Syntrophobotulus glycolicus DSM 8271: one gene and its partner. The protein of the gene in region 2 interacts with the protein of the main gene of each other region in a pairwise test. Links are inferred from orthologs where the notes say so. Each region holds a gene or a part of one and is shown on either strand. Other genes may lie near its edges.

The links.
Region 1: the proteins of SGLY_RS08665 (region 2) and dnaX interact in binary tests that used the Escherichia coli proteins (3 or more experiments, as listed by UniProt). The link is inferred for Syntrophobotulus glycolicus DSM 8271 from one-to-one orthologs.

What each region holds. Positions count from the first base shown.
Region 1 is NC_015172.1:164,872-175,333, forward strand. The notes cover bases 3,297-6,121. They hold dnaX (DNA polymerase III subunit gamma/tau), read left to right. Parts: upstream 3,297-3,823; coding sequence 3,824-5,419; downstream 5,420-6,121. Other genes in these bases: SGLY_RS00810 (metal ABC transporter substrate-binding protein), read left to right, coding at 3,297-3,339; SGLY_RS00820 (YbaB/EbfC family nucleoid-associated protein), read left to right, coding at 5,485-5,820; recR (recombination mediator RecR), read left to right, coding at 5,845-6,121. Also shown: SGLY_RS00790 (CobW family GTP-binding protein), read right to left, coding at 1-215; SGLY_RS00795 (Fur family transcriptional regulator), read right to left, coding at 257-670; SGLY_RS00800 (metal ABC transporter permease), read right to left, coding at 789-1,604; SGLY_RS00805 (metal ABC transporter ATP-binding protein), read right to left, coding at 1,632-2,285; more of SGLY_RS00810, read left to right, coding at 2,428-3,296; more of recR, read left to right, coding at 6,122-6,441; SGLY_RS00830 (pro-sigmaK processing inhibitor BofA family protein), read left to right, coding at 6,540-6,794; nifJ (pyruvate:ferredoxin (flavodoxin) oxidoreductase), read left to right, coding at 7,367-10,462. UniProt on the Escherichia coli protein: Part of the beta sliding clamp loading complex, which hydrolyzes ATP to load the beta clamp onto primed DNA to form the DNA replication pre-initiation complex.
Region 2 is NC_015172.1:1,765,412-1,770,237, forward strand. What follows is about bases 758-4,826. They hold SGLY_RS08665 (DNA polymerase III subunit alpha), read left to right. Parts: upstream 758-1,152; coding sequence 1,153-4,626; downstream 4,627-4,826. Other genes in these bases: SGLY_RS18150 (hypothetical protein), read left to right, coding at 851-1,018; coaD (pantetheine-phosphate adenylyltransferase), read left to right, coding at 4,686-4,826. Outside these bases: SGLY_RS08660 (metal-dependent hydrolase), read left to right, coding at 1-505. UniProt on the Escherichia coli protein: DNA polymerase III is a complex, multichain enzyme responsible for most of the replicative synthesis in bacteria. This DNA polymerase also exhibits 3' to 5' exonuclease activity. The alpha chain is the DNA polymerase catalytic subunit.

The DNA of each region.
Region 1 (10,462 bases), 1.6 Mb from region 2 along the record:
TCACCTGAAAGGCTGCAGCAAATACACCCGGAATTAATCTCTCTCACTTCAATGCCGCCGGATCGCAGCAGGGCGGCATCAATACTGATTTCACCGAAATCATTTTCAATAAGGACGACCTTCTCTTTCTTAAAGGTCTCTCTCAGCAGCTTTTGGATCAGCGTGGTTTTTCCCGCTCCCAAAAAGCCCGCTATGACGTATATTTCTGTAGCCATGCGCGCCTCCCTGAATAAACATTAATTTAAGATGACAATTGTCAGTTTGGGTGACAATCCCTGCAAAATCCAAATACCTCCAGATTATGGCCCATAACCTGAAAATCCTCATCTTCGAGTTTGGGTATAAATTTCTCCATCGGGCAATCAGCCATCGGTATCATCTTATGGCAGTTTATACAGACAGCATAATGCTGATGTTTAAAGCGATTGAGTTCATAAACAGCCATCTCGTTATTGATCACAGTGGTTTTAATCACCAGGCCTTTTTTTATGAAAAGCTCCAGAATCCGGTAGACGGTGGACAGCCAGGCGGCGTCTCCGTTTTTTTCCATTGCGGAGCAGATGTCCGATGCGCTTAAAGGTTTTTCAGAGAGCTCAAGCACCGTAAGCACACTTTCCCGCTGCCGGGTTCTTTTTAGTCCCGCAGGCCAGTTAGTCTGTACTGTTTTCAATGAATCCACCTCATTTACTCCATTTATATGATCCGGAAATGCGTATTATTCGCATTTATCATTATAGAGTGGACAATTTTAAGAAGTCAAGTATTCCAAAGCCGCCGGTATATGGGCATTATTGACTGCAGGCCGCGCCCACACTTGTCTGCAGCTTTTTGGCGAGCAAAACCAAGACCAGGACGGCAACCGAAATAAGGGCGGTAAAGCCACCGGGGGCAACATTGAGATAGTACGATAGAAACAACCCCAGCATGATGTCTATAACGCTGAAAACAATGGAAAAGATCAAGGTGAATCGAAATCCTTTCCCAAGCTGCATGGCTGTGGCGACGGGAAGGGCAATCATGGAACTAAGGACCAGCACGCCGACGATTCTGATGGATACGGCTATGGCCGAGGCGACCAGGACGGAAAAAACATAGTTAATCAGTCTGACTTTGACGCCCGCTATTCTAGCGGCCTCCTCGTCATAGGCGATATAGATCATCTGATGGTAAAGGAAAATGAGCGTTAGAACGGAAACCGCGCTGAGGATCAGCACCATGATCATATCGAACCGGGTAACGGTCAGGATACTGCCGAACATAAATGAATCCGCACTGGCGTGGAGCTTTCCGGAACTGATGATGGTAATGGCGGTGCCTACGCTCAGAGAAAGTACGATGGTGAGAATCAAATCCGTGTACTTCTGGAAATAGCTGCGCAGGAACTCGATCAGCGCGCCACAGACCGAGGTAAAGAGAAAGGCGCCAAGTACGGGATTTTGGTTCAACATCAGCCCTATGGTGATGCCGGCCAGCGAGGCATGAGATAAGGCGTCCCCGATCATGGAATACCGGCGAAGAACCAGAAAAATACCGATGCAGGGGCATAAAATCGAAATAAATACGGAAACGAAAATCGCGTTTTGCATAAAGCTGTAATGAAACATAGTCAGCATTGTTTGTCGCCCTCTCCCTTATTTTTGGAAAAACTCGTCGGCGTATTGCCGGGGGGTACAGAGATGCCCCTGACCGCCTGTCAGATGGTAAATCAAGGTTGAGTTGGAAATGGCGGCGTCCAGGTTGTGCTCGACGGAAATAATGGTAATGCCGTTTTCCTGGTTTATTTTTTTCAAAAAACCATAAATCTCTCTCTGGCTTTTGCGATCCACCCCGGTTGAAGGCTCGTCCAAAACCAGCAAATCTGGTGCTCCCATCAAGGCCCTGGCAATCAATATCTTCTGGCTCTGGCCGCCGGAGAGGGTGCCCATCAGCGCGCCTGTGAAGCCGGACATTCCAACCTGTTCAAGATTTTCCACAATCGTGTCTTTATTTTTGATCCGCAATAATTTGCGGTAAGAATTCAAGGCTTCATAGACGGTAATGGGGAAATCCGAGTTGGAGAAATCCTTTTTTTGGGGGACATAGCCGATTCTCTTGGCTTGAGAGGCAATGCTTCCGCCTGTGGGTTTGATGAATTTCAGGAGCAACCTCATCAGTGTGCTTTTGCCGCTGCCGTTTTCACCCATTACCGATACGTACTCTCCACCGCAGATTTGCAGATTGATCCCCTCCAGCAGGTACGGAGGCAAACCCGTATAGGAAAAGAATAAATTTTCGGCTTTAATCATGAGAGATTCCTTTCTGCACGCAGTACTCATTATTATTGAAAATGCTTATCATTCGCAGTTGACAAAAATATCCTTAAAAACTAATATATATTATAGATGCAAATGGGAAGCGTTTGCAAGTAGAGTATGGGAGGTCGAAAAATTGTTAAAAAGGTGGACTGTTTTGCTGCTATGTTTGCTTGCTGTCGTGAGCTTTCCGGGGTGTAGCAGCAATAATCCGGTAACGAAAACGGAAGAAAGCAAACTCGAGGTTTCCGTAACTTTTAACGCGCTGAAAGAATTTGTTGCTGCTGTGGGAAAGGATAAGGTAGAAATTTCAACACTTATACCCGATGGGATGGAACCTCATGATTTTGAACCAAAGGCGCAGGATCTCACCGGTCTCAGTACGGCCAAGGTTTTCGTGTACAGTGGATTGGGCATGGAAGGATGGGTGGAGGAAGCGATTAAAGCGGCCAATAATGCCGGTCTGATTGCAGTGGAAGCGTCCAAAGGCGCTGGAGCGATTGCCGGCGCGGAGCATGAAGGGGGAGAGGAACATGGGCAATATGACCCCCATATCTGGCTCAGTCTGAAGGGGGCTGAAATTGAGGTCAATAACATCAGGGACGCTCTCGTCCAGGCAGATCCCGCGAATAAAGACTATTATGAAAAAAACTGCAATGATTATATCTCCCAACTCGAAAACCTTTACAACGAATATCACGGAAAATTCCAGTCCGCGCAGAAAAAGAGCTTTGTAACGGGACATGCTGCTTTTGCCTATCTCTGCCGGGACTTTGGCTTAGAGCAAAACAGCGTGGAAGACGTTTTTGCGGAGGGCGAACCCAGTGCTCAGCAATTGACCGAGCTCGTAGAATACTGTAAGAAAAATAAAGTAACCGCCATTTTTGCCGAAGAAATGGCCAGTCCGGATGTTTCCCAAACACTGGCCAAGGAAGTCGGCGCCAAAGTAGAAACCATTTACACGATAGAAAGCAATGAGGATGATTTGACTTATCTGGAACGGATGACGGACAACCTGTCCAAGATTTATGAGAGTTTGATCGAATAAACCGCTTGTGTAACCCTTTAAAAGGACGGGATTTGCAATATTCTTATAAAAAATTTATTTGATATCGTGAAGAGCTTATTAGCGGGCTTTTTATTTTCAAAGGATTAATGGTATAATAGGTTTGGCCGTGCTAGATGGGGAGGTAGCGGTTCCCTGTAACCCGCAGTCCGCTGCAGCGGGATCGAATTCCTTTGTGAGGGCCTAATTGTCGGAGCAGTCTGTGCATCTGAAGTGATGACATTCTGGTCTTGCGCAACGGAATGCTTTGAACCGTGTCAGGTCCTGACGGAAGCAGCACTAAGGAGATTTTTCCGTGTGCCGCAAGGTTGCCGGAAGGGAACTTCGGTTTACAGGTAACGTCCGGTGGTTATGGTTCGGGCAAAGGTGCACGGTCTTATTTTCTTAAGGTGGTTAGAACCATCTTTTTTATTACGTTAAAATCAAGCCGGCAAAAACTGAACCGGTATGGATGAAGGTGAAGGAAATGGCCTATTTGGCGCTTTACCGGGAATGGAGGCCAAGACGATTTCAGGACTTGGTCGGACAGGAACATGTGAAAAGAATTCTGACAAATGCTCTGATCAGCAATAAGGTTGCCCACGCCTATCTTTTCAGCGGTCCCAGAGGAACGGGAAAAACCACGGCGGCCAAGATCTTAGCCAAGGCTTTGAACTGTGCTTTTCGCCGGGGGGAGGAACCCTGCAATGAATGTGATTCTTGTCAGGGAATTGACCAGGGGCAAGCCATGGATGTTTTGGAGATTGATGCGGCCTCCAACCGCGGCATAGATGAAATCCGTAATCTCCGGGAGAATGTTAAGCTCGCTGCGACATCAGGGGAATACAAGGTTTATATTATTGATGAAGTGCATATGTTAACGGCAGAGGCGTTTAACGCATTGTTAAAGACCCTTGAGGAGCCTCCGACAGGAGTGGTTTTTATTATGGCCACAACTGAGCCGCATAAAGTTCCTTTGACAATCCTTTCGCGGGTTCAAAGATTTGAATTTCACCGGATTTCCCCGGAAATGATTGTTCAAAGATTACAGGAAGTCTGTGATTCGCTGGATCGTAAGATAGCTGAAGAGGCTTTGATGGTTATTGCCTCCAAAGCGGAAGGCGGACTGAGGGACGCGCTGAGCATTTTGGACCAGTGTCTTCTCCATGAAGGGGATATTACCCTGGAATTTGTGTTTGAAATTCTTGGTGTTGTAGGAGAAAGCTTTAGCGCAGATCTGCTGGAGGCGATTCTCGGAGAGGATTGCGGGCTTGTCCTGACCAAGCTTAATGATGCGGTAGCAAAGGGGAGGGACCCCCGTCAGATCATCAGGGAGCTGCTGGAATATCTTCGCCAGGGATTGCTTTTTGGTGCGGGAGGGCGGGAACCGATGCTTTCGCCTCAAATGAAGAACAGGCTGACACAACAAGTCGGTCAAGCAGGCATCGAAAAAATACTGGCCTTGATCAATGTTTTGCTCAAGGGAGAGGGAGAACTTCGAGCCGCTCCTAATGCAAGACTTAGTGCTGAGATGGTTTTGGTTCAAGCGGTTTTCCAAATGCAAAGCTTTTTGGCAGAACAGCCTGCGGGATTTTTGCACGACAAGAAAAGTCAAAAACAAAACGAACAAAAAACCGGAGAGCAGAAGCTGCCCCGACCCAAACAAATGGCACAGGAGCAAGCCGGTTTTAATAAAATAGAACAAAATCCAATGAATAACGAGTCGAGATTAGATATCGCTGCAGTCTGGCCTCAGGTTTTAGAAGGAGTGCGTAAGAAAAAGAAATCAACACACGCTTTTCTTTTGGAAGCACATCCGGAAAGGATTGAGCAAGACAAATTGGTGCTCGTTTTTAAGGAGGGATATTCTTTTCACCGGGATAAATTTGAACAACCGGAGAACAGGAACATTGTTGAAGAAATCCTCGGACAAATCACCGGAATTCGCTTAAGTCTCCATAATATGATGGAAAACGAGGTTGTTTCCCAGTCTCTCCCCGGAGAAAAAAAAGTTATTGATATCGTAGGGAAAGCTAAAGAAATCTTTGGTTCGGATCTTGTAGTGGTCAAGAAAGAGAAGTAAAATGATACGGTGACAACAATGAAGGAATGATATCAAAAGAATATTTTGATAAGGAGTGTATAATTATGGCCTTTAAACCACCAGGTGGAATGGGAAATATGAATCAAATGCTTAAACAGGCGCAGAAGCTCCAGCAGGATATGCTGAAAGCCAAAGAAGAGCTTGGAGATAAGACGGTTCAGGCTTCCTCCGGCGGCGGAGCGGTTGAAGTGGTTGTCAGCGGCGACCTTGAGGTGAAAGAACTGAAAATAAAACCTGAAGCTGTAGATCCGGACGATGTCGAAATGCTGGAAGACTTGATTAAAGCCGCGGTTAACCAGGGAATCCGCAATGCGCAGAATATGGCGGAACAAGAAATGGGAAAATTGACCGGAGGCTTGAATATTCCCGGATTGTTTTAAATATAAAGGCTTGATTGGTATATTATGGATTTTTTTTATTATCCTCAGCCTTTGGCTGATTTAATTGCAGCGTTTTCAAGACTGCCCGGCATAGGGCCAAAGACTGCCGGCAGATTGGCATTTTATGCCCTCCAGCATGCAGATGAAGCTACCGGACTTTCAAAGGCCATCAGTGCCGCCCTTAAGGATATTCGGTATTGCAGTATTTGCGGTAATTATACAGATTCCGATCCCTGCCGGATATGTTCCAGTCCAAAACGAAACAGGGAAATTCTTTGTGTGGTCGAGCAGTCCCGGGATGTTGTGGCCCTGGAGAAGACTGGGGAATACAAGGGATTGTACCATGTTCTGCACGGGGTGCTTTCTCCTATGGAAGGGATAGGGCCGGAACAGCTTAATATTGGTGGTCTGTTGTCCAGACTGGAAGGAGTCAGTGAAATCGTAATTGCGGTTAACCCTACTGTTGAAGGAGAAGCTACGGCTTTGTATCTGGCCAGGTTGCTTAAGCCTTTGCAGATAAAGGTCACCAGAATTGCGCACGGGCTGCCTGTTGGCGCTGATCTGGAATATGCTGATGAAGTGACAATTGCCAGAGCATTGGAAGGAAGAAGACCGCTGTAAAAAGATCATGGTCCGGTTAAAGAAGGAATGAAGGCTACAGTCATATCTTGTCCGCTTTCCGCATAGAATGCAGTAATTCGGAAGTGGGAGAGAATGGTATGACATTTGTTTTTATGATACTGTTTGTTATTTTGTTATTATTGGTGGTCATCTCCTCTTTGAGAAGACCAAATCAGCTGATCAGGGTTATGATCCATATGCTTGGCGGAGTGGTCGGATTATGGCTGATCAATCTTTTGCTCAGTGTAGTAAATATTCAAATTCCGATTAATATTTTTACGGTGATCTTGGTTGCTTTTTTAGGTTTTCCGGGAGTGATTGTTTTAACGGTCTTTCAGTTTATTGGAGTATAGCCTCTGAGATCACAAGCTTATTTGAACAAAAGCGAAGAAAACCGGCAGTCCTTCAGTCATAGAAGAAACAGGAATTTATGGTACATTGTAACATATTTTGCAGAATAATAATCCCTTGACGAGAAGAAGAAGGAAATAGTATACTATACTTGTTCAGGGAACTATGCAAAATAGTTCCCTCGGTTTGTATTCGCTAAAATTTGTGAAAATTCAAAATAATACATATTCTTTCGGAAATCGAGTTGATTTGTATGCTGACATGTGCAAACAGTAACATATGGAAATTGTGATTGTAGTCCAGCCTGAAAAATATTCCGTAGTCTGCATCATTTCATGAAGTTCAGGAACACCTGTATAGTACGTTTTTCATTTGCTTATCCTTATCCTATATATATTTACTGTTTTCCGGTGTTTTCCAACTGTTTAAATTAGGAGGTGGTTTAGCTGTCGGTAATGTGCCGGAAGGCAAGGCCGGATAAACAGAACCCTTTGATGAATTGGATTTAGGGTAATGTTTCATAATAAAGAGAACCTTTAAATTTAAATAAATTTTATGGGGAGGAACAATTTCAATGGCCAAAATGAAGTCAATGGCTGGAAATGAAGCTGCGGCTTATGCGTCGTATGCGTTTTCCGAAGTCGCAACGATCTATCCAATTACTCCTTCGTCTGACATGGCAGAATTTGCAGATGAATGGGCTGCTCATGAAAAGAAAAACCTTTTCGGTCAGACAATGAAAGTAGTGGAAATGCAGTCTGAGGCAGGTGCAGCAGGTGCAGTTCACGGATCACTCCAAGCAGGAGCTTTGACAACTACTTACACTGCATCACAAGGTCTTTTGCTCATGATTCCTAACATGTACAAAATTGCCGGGGAGCTTCTTCCTACGGTTTTCCATGTTAGTGCCCGTGCTGTAGCGGCACACGCCCTTTCTATTTTCGGTGACCATCAGGACGTAATGTCCGTCCGTCAGACAGGGTTTGCCCTTCTGGCATCTTCAAATGTTCAGGAAGCTTTGGATATCGGCATGGTTTCTCATCTGAGCACACTGACAGCCAGAGTGCCTTTCCTGCACTTCTTTGACGGATTCAGAACTTCTCACGAAATTCAAAAGATCAGCCTGCCTGAGGATGAAGAGATCAAACCTCTCATTGATACGGATGCTCTTAAACGTTTCCGTGATAATTCTCTTAATCCTAATCATCCTTGCCTCAGAGGTACTGCCCAGAATCCTGATATCTACTTCCAGGGCAGAGAAGCTTCCAATAAATTCTATGTCAATGTTCCTGATATTGTAGCTGACTATATGAAAAAATATGGCGATGCGACCGGCCGTTACTACAAACCATTCGAATATTATGGTGCCCCTGATGCTGAAAATATCATCGTTGCTATGGGTTCGGTTACGGACACCATTAAAGAAACGATTGACTATTTAGCAACAAAAGGCGAAAAAGTCGGCGTGATCATCGTTCATCTTTATCGTCCTTTCTCAGCAAAATATCTTCTTGATGTCATACCTGCTTCAGTGAAGAAAATTGCAGTGCTTGACCGCACAAAAGAACCTGGTTCACTCGGCGAACCGTTATATCTTGATATTGTCGACGTATTCTACAATAATGATAAAAAACCGATCATTGTCGGCGGACGTTATGGTTTGGGTTCCAAGGATACAACTCCTTCCCAGATCCTTGCAGTATACGAAAACCTGAAGCTCGATCAGCCTAAGGACCGTTTCACTGTTGGTATTGTTGATGATGTTACATTTACCTCACTGGAAGTTAAAGAAGAAATTGACACCACTCCGGAAGGCACAATCAATTGTCAGTTCTGGGGCTTAGGTGCAGACGGTACAGTTGGCGCCAACAAACAGGCAATTAAAATCATTGGTGACCATACCGATCTGTATTCTCAGGCTTACTTTGCTTATGACAGCAAGAAATCCGGCGGTACAACCGTATCTCACTTAAGATTTGGGAAGAAAGAAATTAAAGCTCCATACCTGGTGCAAAACGCAAACTATGTCGCTTGTCACAACCAGGCTTATGTTGATAAATACAATCTCCTCAAATCCTTAAAACCGGGTGGTTCATTTGTTTTGAATACCCAATGGACCGTTGAGGAACTGGATGAAAAACTTCCTGGTTCACTGAAAAAAGCAATCTACGATAAAAAGGCAAACTTCTACATTGTTGACGCCATTAAGATTGCCAAGGAAATTGGCTTGGGCGGCAGAATCAATATGATCATGCAGTCCGCGTTCTTCAAGCTTGCCAATGTTATTCCCATTGATGACGCCATCAAATATCTGAAAGACTCCGTTGTGAAGACTTACGGTAAAAAAGGTCAGGAAATTGTCGACATGAACTATAAGGCTATTGACGCCGGTGTTAATGCCATTGTAAAAGTTGATGTTCCTGCGTCCTGGGCCAATGCGGACGCTAACGACGGGATCTTCCTCGGTGATGAAAATGATCCTGCGTTCATTAAAAAGGTTGTTCGTGTAATGGCCGCTCAGGAAGGGGATACTCTCCCTGTAAGCGCATTCGACGGTTATGAAGACGGAACATTCCCAGCCGGTACTACCGCCTATGAAAAACGCGGTATTGCGGTAACGATTCCTCGCTGGATCAAAGAAAATTGTATCCAATGTAATCAGTGCTCTTATGTTTGCCCACATGCAACAATCAGACCTTTCTTGCTCGATGCTGATGAAGTGAAAAAAGCTCCTGCCGGATTTGAAACCATCAAAGCAAGCGGGAAAGAGCTTGAAGGCTTACAGTATCGTATTCAGGTAACTCCTCTTGATTGTACCGGTTGCGGAAACTGCGCAGAAATCTGCCCGGCTAAACAGAAAGCGCTGGTGATGAAGCCTGCTGCTGAAGAAACCGAAGCAGAAATTCCAAACTGGAATTATGCGCTTACTGTTTCTGATAAAGATAACAGGATTGCGAACAAATATACGGTCAAGAACAGCCAGTTCCTCCGTCCGACCTTTGAGTTCAGCGGAGCATGCCCTGGTTGCGGTGAAACTGCATATGTCAAACTTCTGACTCAGCTCTTTGGTGACCGGATGATGATTGCCAATGCCACAGGCTGCAGCTCCATCTGGGGCGGTAGTGCTCCTTCCGTACCTTACACAGTAAATGCTAAGGGTCAAGGTCCTACATGGGCAAACTCCTTGTTTGAAGATAATGCTGAGTTTGGTTATGGGATGTTCCTCGGTGTTACACATCAGCGTGTAAAAATTGGCGAAGATATGACCGAAGCGATTAAACAAAATATTCCGGATTCCCTTAAAGAAGCGTTCAAAGAATGGATTGCCAGCATGTATGATGGCGATGCTTCTAAAGCTGCCAGTGTGAAAGTTGAAGCTGAATTAGCAAAAGTTGATCTGAATGCTAATCCTCTTCTGAAAAGCATCGCGGACAAGAAAGATCTTTTCGTCAAAAAATCCCAGTGGATTGTTGGTGGGGACGGCTGGGCTTATGATATCGGCTTCGGCGGTTTAGACCATGTTCTCGCTTCCGGTGACGACATCAACATCATTGTTCTGGATACTGAAGTATACTCCAACACCGGCGGACAATCATCAAAATCAACCCCGCGTGCTGCTGTTGCTAAATTCCAGGCAGCCGGTAAACAGATCCGTAAAAAAGACCTTGGG
Region 2 (4,826 bases):
CGGCTGTCTCTTTATTTCTAATTTTGAGCTGGCAAATTTTGCGAAGAAGAACGGGGTAAAAAACATCCACTCCATGCATATTGGAGGGAAATATCCATTTGGATTCGGAACGGTAAAGCTTACGCCCGCTTTGCATGGATCAGGCATACCGAAAGGAGACGGAACTTTTTGGTATGGTGGCCTGGCCTGCGGTTTTCTGATCAATATGGACGGGTTGTGGGTATATCACGCCGGAGACACCGGATTGTTCAGTGATCTGCAATTGATAAAAAACTTTTGCGCATTAGAGGCAGCGATGTTGCCGATCGGGGATAATTTTGGGATGGGTCCGGACGATGCGGTGCTCGCGGCGGAAATGCTCCAAGCAAAATATGTGGTCCCCATGCATTACAATACTTTCCCTGTCATCAGGCAAAATCCTGAAGCTTTTGTTTCAGCACTTGAAAGTAAAGTTCCGAAGACGAAAGGCGTTATTCTGGAACCCGGGCAAAGCCTGCAAATTTAAACATTAAGCAAAAATTTTGTTGTTAAGTTATGGAAGAATGCCCTGCCAAGGCATTCTTTTTTCCTACAGGGAATAAAAAAAGAAATCGGGAAAGATCTTTTTTATAAGGAAATTCTAAATCTTATTGAGGATAATTTTTAGTAAACCTGGCTAAAATATTAGTCAGGACGGTGATTTTAAAATGAGAGAAAAAGAATGCAACAATCAGTGCGCATTTTCAATTGACGGGCGCTGCCGTCTGGAGAATGTCCAGGGGATAAAGAAACCGCAATGCCCTTACAAGGAAGGTAATGTCAATTCGTTTTCAGTATCCTAGAAAGTGGATGGAAAAAGGAGGAGGCCGCCATGAAGATGAAAGAGATTAAAAACAGTCTGAAAATCACGCAAAAAGGTATGAAACAGATGCAAAAAGGAATGTCTAAAGATTTGAAAAAGGCCGGAAACAGACAGTTTAATATCATTGAAGAAATGAAGATGGAAATCGCCTCCGAGCTCGGCTTGAAGAGAAAATAAAACAAAGTATGCTTAGTCATCACAGCAGGTCCTGCCTTATGTTATAATGAAAAAAATAGGTAGGGCTTTTTTATTGGGTAAAACAAAACATCAGCAGACAAAATGATGACAGCCCGGATGGGAGAAAACACCAGATGTTCACGCATCTCCATGTCCATACTGAATACAGCCTGCTGGACGGAGCGGCCAGGATCAACAAGCTTGTGAAAAAGGCCGGGGAATTGGGTATGCCCGCTTTGGCCATTACGGACCATGGTGTAATGTACGGGGTAATAGACTTTTACAAGGCCTGTAAAAAACAAGGGATTAAACCGATCATTGGCTGTGAGGTTTATGTGGCCCCGGGAAAATTGACCGAAAAAAATGCGGGCCGGGATGATAAGAATTATCATCTTGTTTTGCTTGCCGAAAATATGGAAGGCTACCGCAATCTTGTAAAAATAGTCTCAAATGCCCATATTGAAGGATTTTATTATAAACCGAGGACAGATAAAAAATTCCTCAGGGAAAACAGCAAGGGGCTAATTGCGCTCAGCGCTTGTCTGGCTGGTGAAATATCCGAGCTGATTTTGGAGGATAACCTGGAAAAAGCCCGGGAAACGGCCTTGGAGTATCTGGATATATTCGGTAAGGGCAATTTCTTTCTGGAGATTCAGGACCATGGCTTAAGAGATCAGCAAAAGGTCAATACTGAAATGCTGAAGATTTCCCGGATGACCGGAATCCCCATCGTAGCGACCAACGATGTGCACTATGTCGAAAAAGCTGATTCCTTCCTGCAGGATGTCCTATTATGTATTCAGACCGGTAAAACATTAAACGATCAGACCAGAATGAGCTTTGAAGGGCAGGAATTCTATTTGAAAGCTCATTCCGAAATGAATCTGCTTTTCGGAGAGCATCCTGAGGTTTTGGAAATAACCGAGGAAATAGCAGCCAGGTGCAATGTTGATTTTGCCTTCGGGACAAATTTTTTACCCGATTATCAGGTTCCCGAAGGATTTACACTGGATCAATACCTGCGGGAGCAATGCGCGCAGATCTTCCCCCAGCGCTATCCCCAGGCAGGTGAAAGAGAAAAAGGACGCCTGGAATATGAGCTGAATGTCATCACCAAAACAGGTTACTCCGGCTATTTTTTAATTGTGGCTGATTTTTGCCGGTACGCGAGAGAAAATGGCGTAACGGTAGGACCGGGGAGAGGATCGGCAGCCGCCAGTATGGTCGCTTATTTATTAGGAATTACCGATATTGAACCACTCAGGCATGATCTGCTCTTTGAACGGTTTTTAAATCCTGAAAGAATAACCATGCCTGATATCGATATAGATTTTGATCCTGAAGGCAGAGATAAAGTCATTAAATATGTCACACAAAAATATGGTGCGGATAAAGTCTGTCAAATCATCACCTTTGGAACTATGGGGGCCAAAGGCGCGATCAGGGATGTTGGCAGGGTCCTGAATATCCCGCTCAGCAAAGTGGACAAGGTGGCTAAAGCCGTTCCCAATGAACTGGGGATGACTCTGGAAAGGGCGTTGACCGTTTCTCCTGATCTGATCAGAATGGTTAGCGAGGAAGAAGAAATCAAACGGCTTCTGGAAATTTCCCAGGGACTTGAAGGGATGCCCAGACATGCGTCTACCCATGCCGCAGGGGTCGTGATCGCCAGAGAACCGTTGACCAACTATTTGCCTTTGCAAAGAACAGCGGAAGGATTTCCCATGACCCAATTTCCGATGAAGACAGTTGAGGATATCGGCTTGTTAAAAATGGACTTTCTGGGGTTACGTAACCTGACGATCATCAGCCAAACTCTGACCAGAATTCAAGAGACGCAGGGAAAAACAATCGATCTCAACAAATTGCCATTAGACGATCTGAAAACTTATCAAATGCTCTCTGAAGGCAAGAGCTCCGGTGTCTTTCAGCTGGAAAGCGGCGGTATGAAAGCTATTCTCAAGGAGCTGAAACCAAGCTGTTTTGAGGATATTATTGCCGTCTTGGCCCTTTACCGGCCCGGTCCCATGGAACAAATACCGGAATTTATTAAGCGTAAGCAAAGCGGCAAGCTCAGCTATCTTCATCCTAAATTAGAAAAAATCTTACAGGCTACTTATGGAATTATCGTTTATCAGGAACAAGTAATGCAGATCGCCAGGGATTTGGGCGGATACTCTCTGGGCCGGGCGGATTTGCTGCGCAGGGCAATGGGGAAGAAAAACCGCGATATTATGGATGAAGAACGCCAGAATTTTGTTCATGGACTTCAGGATGATCACGGCGAGGTAATTGTCCCCGGTGCCATACGCCTTGGCCTTAAAAAGAATGAGGCCGAAGAAATATTTGATCTTATGGCTAAATTCGCCGAATACGGGTTCAATAAAGGCCACGCGACGGCCTATGCCTTGATTTCTTACCAGACAGCTTATTTGAAAGCCAATTTCCCTTTGGAGTTTGCCGCATCTCTTTTAAGCTCGGTCATCGGTGTTTCCGATAAAGTTTCTTTTTATATTCATGAAGCCCAAAACAATGGCATCACGATTTTGCCCCCCGATGTCCAGTTCAGTTATAATGATTTTGCCATTGAGGGCAGGGCCATCCGCTTCGGTCTGGGAGCTGTCCGCAATGTTGGCGCCCAGGTCGTTGAAAAGATCATTGAGGAAAGGAAAAACGGGCCCTTTCGTTCGCTTTATGATTTTATCAGCCGGATGGATTCCAGAATGGTCAACAAAAGAGTGATGGAAAGCCTGATTAAGGCAGGGGCGTTCCAATCGCTTTGTTCAAGAGCACAGGCTTTGACTGTGCTTGAGAGGATGCTTGATTTGGCTCAAAACAGGCAGAGAGACCGGGAGTCGGGGCAAATGTCCCTTTTCGATCTTGATGAGAAGCTGGAAGAAGACTTTGCAATGCCTCAATTAGACGAAGTTTCTCAAGGAGATATCTCCAAGCTGGAGAAAGAATACCTGGGTTTATATCTGACTAATCATCCTTTATCGTCAATTGAAACGCAATATAAAGACCTGATTAGTTCCGATATTGCGACCTGTCTGGAAGGCTTAGAAGAAAAAAAAGTGATCTTATGCGGAATAATTACGTCTTATAGACAGACAATAACAAAAAGAGGCGAGATGATGGCCACTTTTCTTCTTGAAGATCTTTCGGGGACCATCGAAGTCCTGGTTTTCCCCAGAGTTTTTGCGGAAGGATCAAATTTGCACAATGACAATATTGTCATTGTTAAGGGCAGATATTATCTTAATGAAGATGAGAAGAAGATCTTTGCCGAAAAAATTAACGAATTAAATGAGTTTAACCAGGGGCCTGAAACAAATGCAAGAGGGGAAAAAGAGGAGAACTCAGGTTATGACAGGGTGGACACAAAGCATGGAAGGCTTTTTTTAAAATTAAATCGTGAAGACAAGGAACTGCTCGGCAGGATTTTGAAATTACTGGAAAACCATTCTGGAAAAATCCCCGTATGTGTATATTTTGCGGACAGCAAAAAATCATTTAAATTAAGCCAAGAATATCGGGCCGAGAAATCTCATGCTTTTTGCCAAAATATTACTGCACTTCTGGGACAAAACAATGTAAAATGGCAATGAAGCAAATTTAGTATTATCGTTGCTCTGATCAATCAAAAATTTTTTGGAGGAGAAAATTTGTGCGCATCGCTGTTTATCCAGGAACCTTTGATCCGGTAACCCTTGGACATATGGACATTTTACACAGAGCGGCTCAGCTTTTTGATAAAATCATTATTGGAGTAGCCGCAAACAGCAATAAAGAAACCCTGTTTTCTTTA